Regions from separate parts of the Alteromonas sp. KUL150 genome, predicted to be linked through region 1. Evidence: predicted binding sites of a transcription regulator. Region 1 holds the regulator's gene; each other region holds the start of a gene.
What was found. Region 1 encodes sigma-54, which starts transcription at its own class of promoters, with help from an activator protein. Its sites were predicted from a motif close to GTTGGCACGNNNNTNGNNT; they were not measured.
Positions count from the first base shown of each region.

Region 2: a site for sigma-54 is predicted at 2,689-2,707, ahead of glnA (glutamate--ammonia ligase). Genes of this name have one in related genera too.
Region 3: a site for sigma-54 is predicted at 2,523-2,541, ahead of GVO62_RS02380 (nidogen-like domain-containing protein). Genes of this name have one in related genera too.

Region 1 covers NZ_BLIJ01000033.1:58,826-62,877, reverse strand. The annotation lists gene lptC (LPS export ABC transporter periplasmic protein LptC) at 1-393, shown strand, start outside; gene lptA (lipopolysaccharide transport periplasmic protein LptA) at 362-913, shown strand; gene lptB (LPS export ABC transporter ATP-binding protein) at 916-1,641, shown strand; gene GVO62_RS07430 (RNA polymerase factor sigma-54) at 1,715-3,196, shown strand; gene hpf (ribosome hibernation promoting factor) at 3,227-3,514, shown strand; gene ptsN (PTS IIA-like nitrogen regulatory protein PtsN) at 3,528-3,971, shown strand.
Region 2 covers NZ_BLIJ01000018.1:28,262-32,313, reverse strand. The annotation lists gene GVO62_RS03560 (response regulator) at 1-251, opposite strand, end outside; gene typA (translational GTPase TypA) at 485-2,317, opposite strand; gene glnA (glutamate--ammonia ligase) at 2,775-4,052, shown strand, end outside.
Region 3 covers NZ_BLIJ01000013.1:10,385-14,436, forward strand. The annotation lists gene GVO62_RS02370 (acyl carrier protein phosphodiesterase) at 46-642, shown strand; gene GVO62_RS02375 (S10 family peptidase) at 914-2,422, shown strand; gene GVO62_RS02380 (nidogen-like domain-containing protein) at 2,596-3,849, shown strand; gene GVO62_RS02385 (invasion associated locus B family protein) at 3,906-4,052, shown strand, end outside.

The DNA.
Region 1 (4,052 bases):
GAGCTGAACCATAAGGTTTTTGCTGAATCAATGGAGCATTACGACCAACTAGGTTTTGTCTTGTTTCAACAACCTAGATATACCCTTTATACCGAAAATGCAACGTCTCCTTGGGTTGTTACGGCTAAAGAAGGCACACTCTACAACAACGAGCTTATTCAGCTGGAAAATCGCGTTGTTATTGAGAACCAAACGAGCGATGATTTTGTCCAAAGCTTATCAACCGAATATATTCAAATAAATTTGGACACCAAACAAATGACTTCTGACCAGCCCGTTGAAATACAAGGTACTCAGTACGTTATTTTGAGCAATGGGTTTAACGCGAATTTACGCACACAAGAATACGAGCTATTAGATCATGTACAAACCACTTATTCCCCTAGCAACTAGCCTTTTTCTTGCCATCGCTAGCGGTGCGGTGATCGCGAGCGAAGACGACTTTTCGCAGCCCATAAAAATAGGTTCAAACACCCAGTTTATTGATGGGAAAAACAAGACTGCACTTTATAAAGAAGACGTTCTCATCACACAGGGTTCACTACTGATTGAAGCGGACGAAGTTGAAGTTATCGCCAGTGAAGGTAGCGGTCGTGAAATTTTCATCGCTAGAGGCAAACCGGCGAGCTACTCTCAAACTTTAGAAGACGGCACGCCTGTTTCGGCAAAAGCCAATGAAATTCGTTACGAGGTTATTAACCGCACCATTTCTCTCGCTGGCAATGCCGAACTTCAGCAAGACACGAGTAAAGTGCAAGGTGACAACATTACATTTGATATGATTACCGAGCAATTGCTTGCTACTGGCGGCAGCGGAGAAGATGGTGAAGGTCGCGTTACGACGGTATTTACGCCTGACACCATTCGTAAAACATCGAAAAAGCAAGACAAAGATAGTGAGGACAACAAATAGCCATGGCCACTCTTAGCGCAACTAACCTTGCTAAGGCTTATAAATCTCGTCAAGTGGTGAGAGACGTTAGCCTTTCTGTTTCTACAGGGCAAATTGTTGGTCTTCTTGGTCCAAACGGCGCTGGTAAGACCACCACGTTTTATATGATTGTAGGTCTGGTACCCCTGGACAAAGGCAAGATTGAAATTGACGAAAACGAGCTCACTCATCAACCCATGCATGAGCGCGCACGCCGCGGAATTGGCTACCTTCCACAAGAGGCATCAATATTTAGAAAGTTGACCGTTCACGAAAATATCATGGCAATTTTGCAAACTCGTAAAGATTTAAATTCACACCAGCAAGAAGAAGAAGCTGACGCACTACTTGATGAATTTAATATCAACCATATACGTAATAGTGCGGGTATGAGTTTGTCGGGTGGTGAGCGACGCCGGGTGGAGATAGCACGAGCGTTAGCGGCAAATCCACAATTTATTTTATTAGACGAACCATTCGCTGGTGTTGATCCAATATCAGTTAATGATATAAAGAAGATAATACAACATCTTCGTGATAGAGGAATTGGTATCCTTATCACTGACCATAACGTACGAGAAACATTGGATGTTTGCGAAAAAGCGTACATTGTGAGTCATGGCGAGCTTATTGCGCAAGGAACAGCGGAACAGGTTTTAAGTAATCAAAAAGTAAGGGATGTATACCTAGGCGAACAATTCAGGCTATAGTTAATGTAACCGAATTGTCATTTTTCAATTTCGCTCTGGTATATTCAATTTAGAGCATTTAAATAAGACGTAGATGAAACCATCTTTACAGCTAAAATTTAGCCAACAACTTACCATGACACCTCAGCTTCAGCAGGCTATTAAATTGCTGCAGCTGTCTACTCTTGATCTTCAACAGGAGATTCAAGAGGCGCTTGACTCTAACCCACTGTTAGAAGTTGAGGAAGGTAATGACGAGCCTCAATCAGAAAAGAACAATCTCGATAATGATGATGGAGCATCAGAAGCGTCTGCTACTGCATCAAGCGACACCCTGGAAGCCGGAGATGCGTTAGAAAAAAACGATCTCCCTGACGAGTTGCCTATCGACAGTACGTGGGATGAGTATTATTCCGCATCTTCAGCGCCAGCGCCAGGTCCATCAAGTGATGATGAACAGATTTTCCAAGGCGAAACTACTGACGATATTCAAGAACACCTTTCTTGGCAGATGCGCCTGACCCATTTCTCGGAAACTGACCGGGCAATTGCAACGGCGATTATTGACTCGATTGATGAATCTGGCTATCTAACCGTCTCTCTTGAAGAAATTCTTGATGCGGTAAACGATGATGACTTAGAAGAGCCTATAGAGATGGACGAAGTAGAGTGCGTATTAAAGCGTATTCAAATGTTCGACCCCATTGGTTCTGGTTCACGGACACCTCAAGAGTGTTTAATGGTTCAGCTTCGCCAATTTTCAGACGATACGCCGTGGCTCGCTGAAGCGAAGCAGTTAATCGAAGAGTACTCTGACCTTCTTAGTAGCAAAGACTATCGCACGTTAATGCGTAAGAGTCGCCTGAAGGAAGATCAGCTGCGTGAGGCTATGCGTTTGTTACAAACCTTGAATCCTCGCCCAGGTAGTGCTTTAGTTACTAAAGAGCCTGAATATGTTATTCCTGATGTTTCAGTCGCCAAAAAGAATGGTCGTTGGGTGGTAGAATTAAACCCCGACAGCCTGCCTAAATTAAGCGTGAATCAACAGTACGCTGCGATGAGTCGTCGTGCAAAGAACAGTAGCGACTCTCAATTCATCCGCTCACACATGCAAGAAGCCAAGTGGTTCATAAAGAGCCTAGAGTCACGCAATGAAACCCTGATGAAGGTTGCGAATTGCATTGTGCAGCAGCAGATGGGTTTTTTCGAGCACGGCCCGGAAATGATGAAACCAATGGTGTTAAATGATGTCGCAGAAATGGTAGATATGCACGAATCGACTATTTCTCGTGTGACGACGCAAAAATACATGCACACACCACGTGGTATTTTTGAACTGAAGTACTTCTTTTCAAGTCACGTTGCGACAGAGTCTGGTGGTGAGTGTTCATCCACCGCTATTCGAGCATTGATCAAGAAGCTGGTGGCCGCTGAAAATGTTAGCAAGCCGCTAAGTGATAGCAAGATTGCTTCATTGTTGGCCGAGCAAGGCATAAAAGTCGCTCGGCGGACAATAGCAAAATACCGGGAATCGTTATCGATCCCGCCGTCGAACCAACGCAAAAGCCTTATTTAAACGGGCTCTATAATATAAGGAAGACGAAATATGCAAATCAACCTTACTGGTCATCATGTCGAAATCACCGACTCTTTGCGTAATTATGTCGATACGAAGTTCAGCAAACTTGAACGTCACTTTGATCACATTTCTAATGTGCATGTCATCCTGAACGTTGAAAAATTAAATCAAAAAGCCGAAGCGACTGTTCATTTAAGTGGCGCAGAAGTATTCGCATCCTCAGAAAACACCGACATGTATGCGGCGATTGACAGCATGGTTGATAAACTCGACCGGCAAGTAATCAAGCATAAGGAAAAACTGAAAAAACATTAGTAGTTAATTAAGCATGGACATACAAGCCATCGTAAGTCTGGACCGCACTGAATGTGCGGTTCAGTGTAATAGTAAAAAACGAATTCTTGAGATAATCGCAGATATTGCCGCCAAAAATAATGAGAACATCGACTCGGCGACGGTACTCAACAGTCTAATGTCTCGAGAGCGTATGGGAAGCACGGGTATCGGTAACGGTATTGCCTTGCCTCACGGACGTTTAGCGGGTCTCGATAAAGTAATTGCAATTGTCGTAACCTGTACACCGGCTATAGATTTTGACGCCTTAGATGAAAAGCCGGTAGATATATTTTTTGCTTTACTGGTTCCTGAAGAGCAAACCGAAGGGCATTTACAAACCTTGGCAACAGTTGCCGGTAAACTGAGCGACAAAGAGACGATTAAGGCAATACGCCGCGCTACAAAGAGCGATGAGATCCTCTCTGCATTATGTTAATTTCTAATGCCCGTTTGTATTTGGGCAATTGAGCCGTTTCAATCGATAACGCAAACAAGATAAAACCAGTCTATTAGGGAG
Region 2 (4,052 bases), on a different contig from region 1:
GTAATAAGTAAAAATGGAACGTTGAGACCTGAAGAATGGCAGGTTTTCAACAAGCTTAAACCATCGTAATCCGGCATAACTTGATCGCTAATAATGAGATTCAACGAGTCAGAAGTTTGCTGTAATAAAAAGTCTCGAGCAAATTTGCTGCGTGTAAACGAATAAACGGTGGCGTCTAACTGCGTTTCCAGCGCATCAGTTATCATATCAAGTGTGATAGGGTCGTCTTCGACTACGGCTACAGAAAACAATACGATCCCCTTAAAAATCGGTAAGTAATTATAATTTATGCCAGCTTAAGGCCTTTTTTAGGCCCGAACCCAATTAATCTAAGCATAGGTGGGTAAATTACCTTTGACCACTACCCATTGGTCGAAATTTTGGCCACTTTATACCGTTAATCCGCATAGATAAGTGCCCACTCAGAATAAAAAATGCCAGCGAAAAGCTGGCATTTTAAAAGTTGTTTAAGTCTTAGAAGGTATTAAGACTTAGGCCCGCGTGATGCACGCTTACGCTCGTTTTCAGTAAGAAGCTTCTTACGAATACGGATAGAAACAGGCGTTACTTCAACGAGTTCGTCATCATCAATAAACTCAAGCGCTTGCTCAAGAGACATCTTAATTGGTGGAACGAGTGTCTGCGCCTCATCAGTACCAGATGCACGAACGTTAGTAAGCTGCTTACCTTTAAGCGCGTTTACAGTAAGGTCATTGTCACGACTGTGAATACCAATAACCATACCTTCATATACTTCTACACCGTGTCCGATAAATAGGCGACCACGCTCTTGAAGGTTAAACAAGGCGTTAGTTAGCGCTTTACCGTTAGCGTTGGCAATAAGCACACCGTTTTTACGCTTACCAATGACACCGCCCTTATAAGGACCGTAGTGATCGAACGTGTGGTAAAGCAAGCCAGAACCTGACGTCATCGTCATAAATTCAGTTTGGAAACCAATTAGGCCACGGCTTGGAATAATGAAGTCGATACGCACACGACCTTTACCATCTGGTGACATATCTGTCATTTCAGCTTTACGAAGACCCAGTTGCTCCATAATAGAACCTTGGTGCTGCTCTTCACAGTCGATGGTCAAGGTTTCGAAGGGCTCTTGTGTTTCACCGTCAACTTCTTTCAAGATTACTTCTGGACGTGATACTGCAAGCTCGTAACCCTCACGACGCATGTTCTCGATAAGTATACCTAGGTGAAGCTCACCACGACCTGATACGCGGAATTTGTCCGGATCTTGCGTCTCTTCTACGCGAAGTGCAACGTTGTGTACTAACTCATCGGTTAGACGCTCAAGAATGTTACGTGACGTTACGTATTTACCTTCTTTACCCGCAAACGGTGACGTGTTTACTTGGAACGTCATGGTTACTGTAGGCTCATCAACCGATAGTGGAGGAAGCGCTTCTACCGTGTTCACGTCACAGATGGTGTCAGAGATCTTCAGTTCACCAAGACCAGAAATTGCAATAATGTCACCCGCGTGAGCAGAACTCACCTCATGACGAGCAAGACCAAGGTAGCCATAAACTAGGCCAACTTTTCCGTTGCGCTTTTGACCATCGGCAGTAACGATAGTGACTTGTTGGTTAGTCTTCACAGAACCGCGCTTAACGCGACCAACGCCGATTACACCTACATAAGAGTTGTAATCAAGCTGAGAAATTTGCATTTGGAATGCGCCGTCGATATCTGCATCAGGTGGAGATACTTGGTCGACGATAGTTTGGAACAATGCCGTCATATCGTCTTCTTTAGTATCTGCATCAAGTGATGCCCAACCGTTTAGTGCAGACGCATAAACAACTTGGAAATCCAGTTGATCGTCAGTAGCACCTAAGTTGTCGAACAAATCGAAAACTTGGTCTATTACCCAATCAGGGCGAGCACCTGGCTTGTCGATTTTATTGATAACAACAATTGGCTTAAGACCTTGGGCAAACGCCTTTTGCGTTACGAAACGCGTTTGCGGCATTGGACCTTCCTGTGCATCTACAAGTAGAAGTACAGAGTCGGCCATTGACATTACGCGCTCTACTTCACCACCAAAGTCAGCGTGTCCTGGAGTATCGACGATATTGATACGGTAGTCGTTCCAGTTGATCGCTGTATTCTTAGCTAGGATGGTAATGCCACGTTCTTTCTCGATGTCGTTCGAGTCCATTACGCGTTCTTCTTGCTCACCTCGAGATTCAAGGGTGCCAGACTGCTGTAACAGTTTGTCTACCAGGGTCGTTTTACCGTGGTCAACGTGGGCGATGATTGCGATGTTACGCAACTTATTTATATCAGTGGTATTCATGCTTATATAGAGCCTGTGTAAATCAACGACTACTGCAATTCAGTGGAAAGGAGTATGCGTTAGATTTGTTGCAAAAAAATGCAGATAGAAAATTTGCGCGGATTGTACAGAAAAACCACGGCATTTGCGCATCTTTTTTTTTGATGTGGACACGTTTTATTGATTTTCAATCACTTGTTCAACTATTGAACACTTATGTTGCACCGGATTGAATATATTAGGTAGCCATATGCTGCAAAGTATTCTAGGCTGATTATCGTAAAAAAAGAGCAAATCACCACAAGGGTGCAAGAGCGCACAGTTATGGTGCATTTCAACTTAAAAGGAAGTGATAGGTGCCCCGCTATGCCACAGAAATCGGCATGCATATAGATGGCATGATAATCGCTTTCACTTTTTTCACTGTTGGGGTGAAGCTGATCATCCCGCATTTTTTACATTAAACCTGGAGGACACGATGTCGATTGATAAGGCATTAGAGCTTATTAAAGAAAGTGAAGCGAAGTTTGTAGATTTACGTTTTACCGATACAAAAGGTAAAGAACAACACGTATCTATCCCTGCGGGCCTAGTTGATGAAGAGTTTTTCGAAGAAGGTAAAATGTTCGACGGTTCTTCAATCGCTGGCTGGAAAGGCATCAATGAATCAGACATGGTTCTTCTTCCAGATGCGGACAGCTGTGTTGTAGACCCGTTTGCTGAAGAAACACAAGTAAACATTCGTTGTGACATCGTTGAGCCTTCTACTATGGAAGGTTATGAGCGCGATCCTCGTTCAGTTGCTCGTCGCGCAGAAGAGTACCTAAAGTCAACAGGCATTGGTGACACTGTATTCTTCGGTCCTGAGCCAGAGTTTTTCCTTTTCGACGACGTTCGCTTCCACACAGACATGGCGGGTTCTTTCTATAAGATCGATTCTGCAGAAGCCAAATGGAATTCAGGTGAAGAATTCGAAGGCGGCAACATGGCACACCGCCCAGGCGTTAAAGGCGGTTACTTCCCAGTACCACCAGTAGATTCTGCGCACGACATCCGTGCAGCTATGTGCTTAGTAATGGAAGAAATGGGCCTTGTAATCGAAGCGCACCACCACGAAGTAGCAACAGCTGGCCAAAACGAAATTGCATGCCAATTCAACACGCTAGTTAAGAAAGCTGATGAAATTCAAGTTTACAAGTATGTAGTTCACAACGTTGCACATGCATACGGCCAAACTGCTACCTTTATGCCTAAGCCACTTGTTGGCGATAACGGTTCTGGTATGCACTGCCACCAGTCTATCTCTAAAGATGGCGTGAACATCTTCGCGGGTGACAAGTACGCAGGTCTTTCTGAAGAAGCACTTTACTACATTGGCGGTATCATTAAGCACGCGCGTGCAATCAACGCATTTGCAAACGCGTCGACTAACTCATACAAGCGTCTAGTTCCTGGCTTCGAAGCGCCGGTAATGCTTGCTTACTCAGCACGTAACCGCTCAGCGTCTATTCGTATTCCACACGTAACTAGTGATAAAGCGCGTCGTATCGAAGTTCGCTTCCCTGACCCAACAGCTAACCCATACCTAGCGTTCACTGCAATGCTTATGGCTGGTCTTGATGGAATTAAGAACAAGATCCACCCTGGCGATGCAATGGATAAAGATTTGTATGACCTACCTGCAGAAGAAGCAGCGGAAATCCCAACAGTTGCAAGCTCGCTAGAAATGGCGCTTGAAGCGCTTGATAACGACCGT
Region 3 (4,052 bases), on a different contig from region 1:
CCTACAAGCCCTTACAACTTAAAAAAGAGGCCCTTAAATTACAAAATGAACTACCTAGCTCACCTTTTCCTGGCACGACCAACCGCAGATTCTCATTTTGGTAACTTATTGGGAGATTTTAGGCGAGGCGTGGATATCAACAGATTTGGAAACGCAGTTCAGCTAGGCCTTAAAAATCACTACGAAGTTGATCGATTCACCGATAGTCACGAGAGCGTTTTAGCTGCAAAGGTGCTATTCGATAAAAGTCGCCGGCGCTTTGCCCCTGTAGCATTGGATATCTATTTCGACCATCTACTCATTAAACACTGGACAAAATTTTCAACCCAATGTTTCGATGATTTTCGCGAGCAAAGCTTCGCTTTGTTAGAACAGCGGTTGCCTACCATGCCAAGAACGATGCAGCACAGTGTAGGGCATATGATAACCCATGATTGGTTTGAGGATTATGCTGGAGAAGAAGGCATTGCCAAAGCGATTTCTGTTGTCGCCAAACGCATTCGTTTTCCCAATACTTTCCATAATGCTGTAGACGATATAGGCAAACACCAACAGGAAATAGAGGCGAGGTTTTTAGCGTTTTTCCCAGACCTCATTGCACATATAAACGATAACGGACCTGAAAATATTGATAAAACGTAGCCCGTGTTACAGAAATGTATCGAAGAAATTGGTGGTTTTGTCGTTGATTGCTAAGCTGTCGTACAAACAGCGCTATAGTCTGACTAGGGTGTGTTGCTCATCTGTATAAGTTACAGGTTGGCAGGCTCTAAGAATACTAAAACGATAAAACTAACGACACACAAAGACAAGAGTAATGATGAATAAACAAGCCTTAAACCTAGTAACATCACTTGTGTCATTTCGCCACGATGATAACAAACATAAAGCGCTGCCCTGGCTAATGGCCGCTATGCTTGCTTTTGTAACTTTGAACGCGAGTGCTTCTGAAGATGAGAGAAGCCCCTCAGCACACGCTCGCGCTATGAAAATTGATAGCAGTGTAGTGACAGAACACGAAACTAAAATTCTTGGCAAGCGCGTGAAATACAGTGCTACTACAGGTACGCAACCCGTATGGAATAGTAAAGACGAAGCGGTTGCTACCTTATTCTACACGTACTATCAGCGAACTGACGTTAAAGAGAATACGGAGCGCCCGCTTATTATTTCCTTTAATGGTGGCCCTGGATCTGCCTCAGTATGGATGCACGTAGCGTACACTGGCCCTCGTATTCTTAATATTGACGATGAGGGTTATCCTGTTCAGCCCTATGGTGTTCAAACTAACCCTTATTCTATTTTAGATGTGGCAGACATCGTATTTGTAAACCCGGTAAACACAGGGTACAGCCGTGTACTACCCAAAGCCGATGGCAGTATGCCGTCGCAAGACGAACAACAAAAAATGTTCTTTGGCGTTAACGCCGATATCAGCTATTTAGCGGAGTGGGTGAATACCTTTGTAACGCGCAATAATCGCTGGCGCTCTCCTAAATATTTAATTGGTGAAAGTTACGGTACTACGCGTGTTTCAGGTCTTGCTCTGGAGCTTCAAAATAGACAATGGATGTATTTAAACGGCGTTGTTTTGGTGTCGCCAACCGACATCGGTATTGAGCGCAATGGGCCTGTAAAAGCCGCTAACCGCTTGCCATATTTTGCGGCTGCAGCGTGGTATCACAATAAACTTGAGTCCGAACTTCAGAACAAAGATCTTACTGAATTACTTCCTGAAGTCGAAGACTTTACCATCAATAAACTCATTCCTGCGTTGGCTAAAGGCGGCTTCATCGGCGAAGCGGAAAAGCGTGATGTGCTTAAACAAATGGCGCGTTACTCAGGGTTAAGTGAAACGTCAATTGCTCAAAACAACTTAGACGTAAGCACAGCTTTTTTCTGGAAAGATTTATTGCGAGATGAAGGGAAGACCTTAGGCCGGTTGGATAGCCGTTATTTAGGTATAGACGCGAAGCAAACTGGTGATCGCCCTGATTATTGGGCAGAGTTAACATCATGGTTGCATTCATTCACGCCTGCCATTAATTACTACCTGCGCGAAGAGTTAAATTACAAAACCGATATTAAATATAATATGTTTGGCAACGTGCATCCTTGGGATAGAAGCAATAACCAAACAGGAGAGAACTTGCGTTTGGCAATGGCGCAAAATCCGTATCTGAATGTGATGATTCAAGCTGGATACTACGATGGCGCAACTAACTACTTTGACGCCAAATACACCATGTGGCAACTTGATCAAAGTGGCAACCTAAAAGACCGCCTAAGCTTTAAAGGGTATCGCAGCGGACATATGATGTACCTGCGTCGCGATGACTTAAAACAGTCAAACCAAGACTTACGTGAGTTTATTCAAGCTAGCACACCAGGCAAAGGTGCGCCTGCTGAATACAAGAGATAGCACAACTAAAAGGCAGGACAAGGATGTCAGTTTCTTTTACATATGATTTGTTTTATGAATTGAAGTTGGTTTATGTTATTGATTATTATAGGTAAAACCATTTGGCCTGGAGTTTGCTAACGTTTTACTGACATATAAAAAATTTCATTAACAATAATTACAAGGACGTACCCGTGAGTAAACCTTCGCGTTTTAAACTATCTCTGCTTGCAAGTGCTGCGCTAGCATTTTCTATCTCAAGTACCACTGCCAATGCTTCTGTACTCCTCTCCGGTTGGGAAGGCTCTACAGAAAGCGGATTTGGTAACCTAGCGATGAATAGTAACGATGATAGTTCTTCGGGCCCTATCGTATTTAACTCTTACGAAGCGCTCGGTTTTGATAGCGGCGTAAATTTCTTTGGTACTTCATACGATCGATTCTTCATTAACAACAACGGTAATATTACGTTTAATGGCACCGTAAGTAGCTATACGCCTGTACCGTTTCCAAACTCTAGTCAGCCTATGATAGCGCCCTTTTGGGGGGACGTTGACACTCGATGTGGCGATTGCGGTGGGGTATTTATTGGCTCGCCGAACGAAGACACGCTAGTAGTGACATGGAATGATGTTGGCTATTACGACCAAAATAGTAACCCTACCAACACGTTTCAGTTAGTGTTGATTGACAGGGAAGACACGGGCGCAGGTAATTTTGACGTTGAGTTTAGATATGAAGATATCGGCTGGACTTCAGGCAGTGCATCAAATGGTACTCCTGCTCAGGCGGGATATGACGCCGGCGATGGGGAAAACTTCTTTACCGTACCTGGTTCTCGAACTGCCGCTATTGCTGATATAGACGAAAGTAATAGCAATACGGGCACGCCAGGTATTTGGAAATTTGCTATTCGCGACGGCGTGCTACCGGGTAATAATCCAGAAAATCCGATTCTACCAATTGTTAATCCAGAAACACCGACGGACTATGAATTTGAATTTTCTATCGATGATCCAGACGAGCTTGTTTTCATCGACCCAGATGTAGCCGTAGGCTATGACTATATCGTAAATAGTGGCCCAAATATCGCGTCAGTCCTTTTGCCAGAAGGTTATGATGACAACATGTTTGACTTATTCCTTTGGGATAATGGCCTTATGGATTGGCTAGATACAGGTACAGATATTACAGGAGGTGTAGAGTACGACTTCACTTCACCCGTAGACCGCTTCAGAATAATGGGAATTGATGTTTCGAATATGCTTGAACCAACGCCTGATGCGTTTGTGACTGGTTTAACGTTCGATGGCTCTGGTGTTATTAATATGAACCAAAATGCGGTTACTGTATTCGTACCTGATCCAACCCAGGTTCCTGCGCCCAGCATTTTGTTTCTTATGCTAGGAGCGCTATTTAGCACTTTCCTTATGAGAAAACGTAAGTAGCAGTAATAAATAAGATAGGGGGAGCATAAGCTCCCCATTTTTGTTAAGAGGTAGATGTGAAATATTTAGTAATAGTTAGTTCGATACTCGCTTCATTTTCTTCGTGGGCTGTCACAACGAGCGATTTTGGTAGTTGGAGTTTGCTGTGCAACGATTCTTCAGTTTGTACACTTAGCCAGCTTGTTGCTAAAGATGAGAAAGCA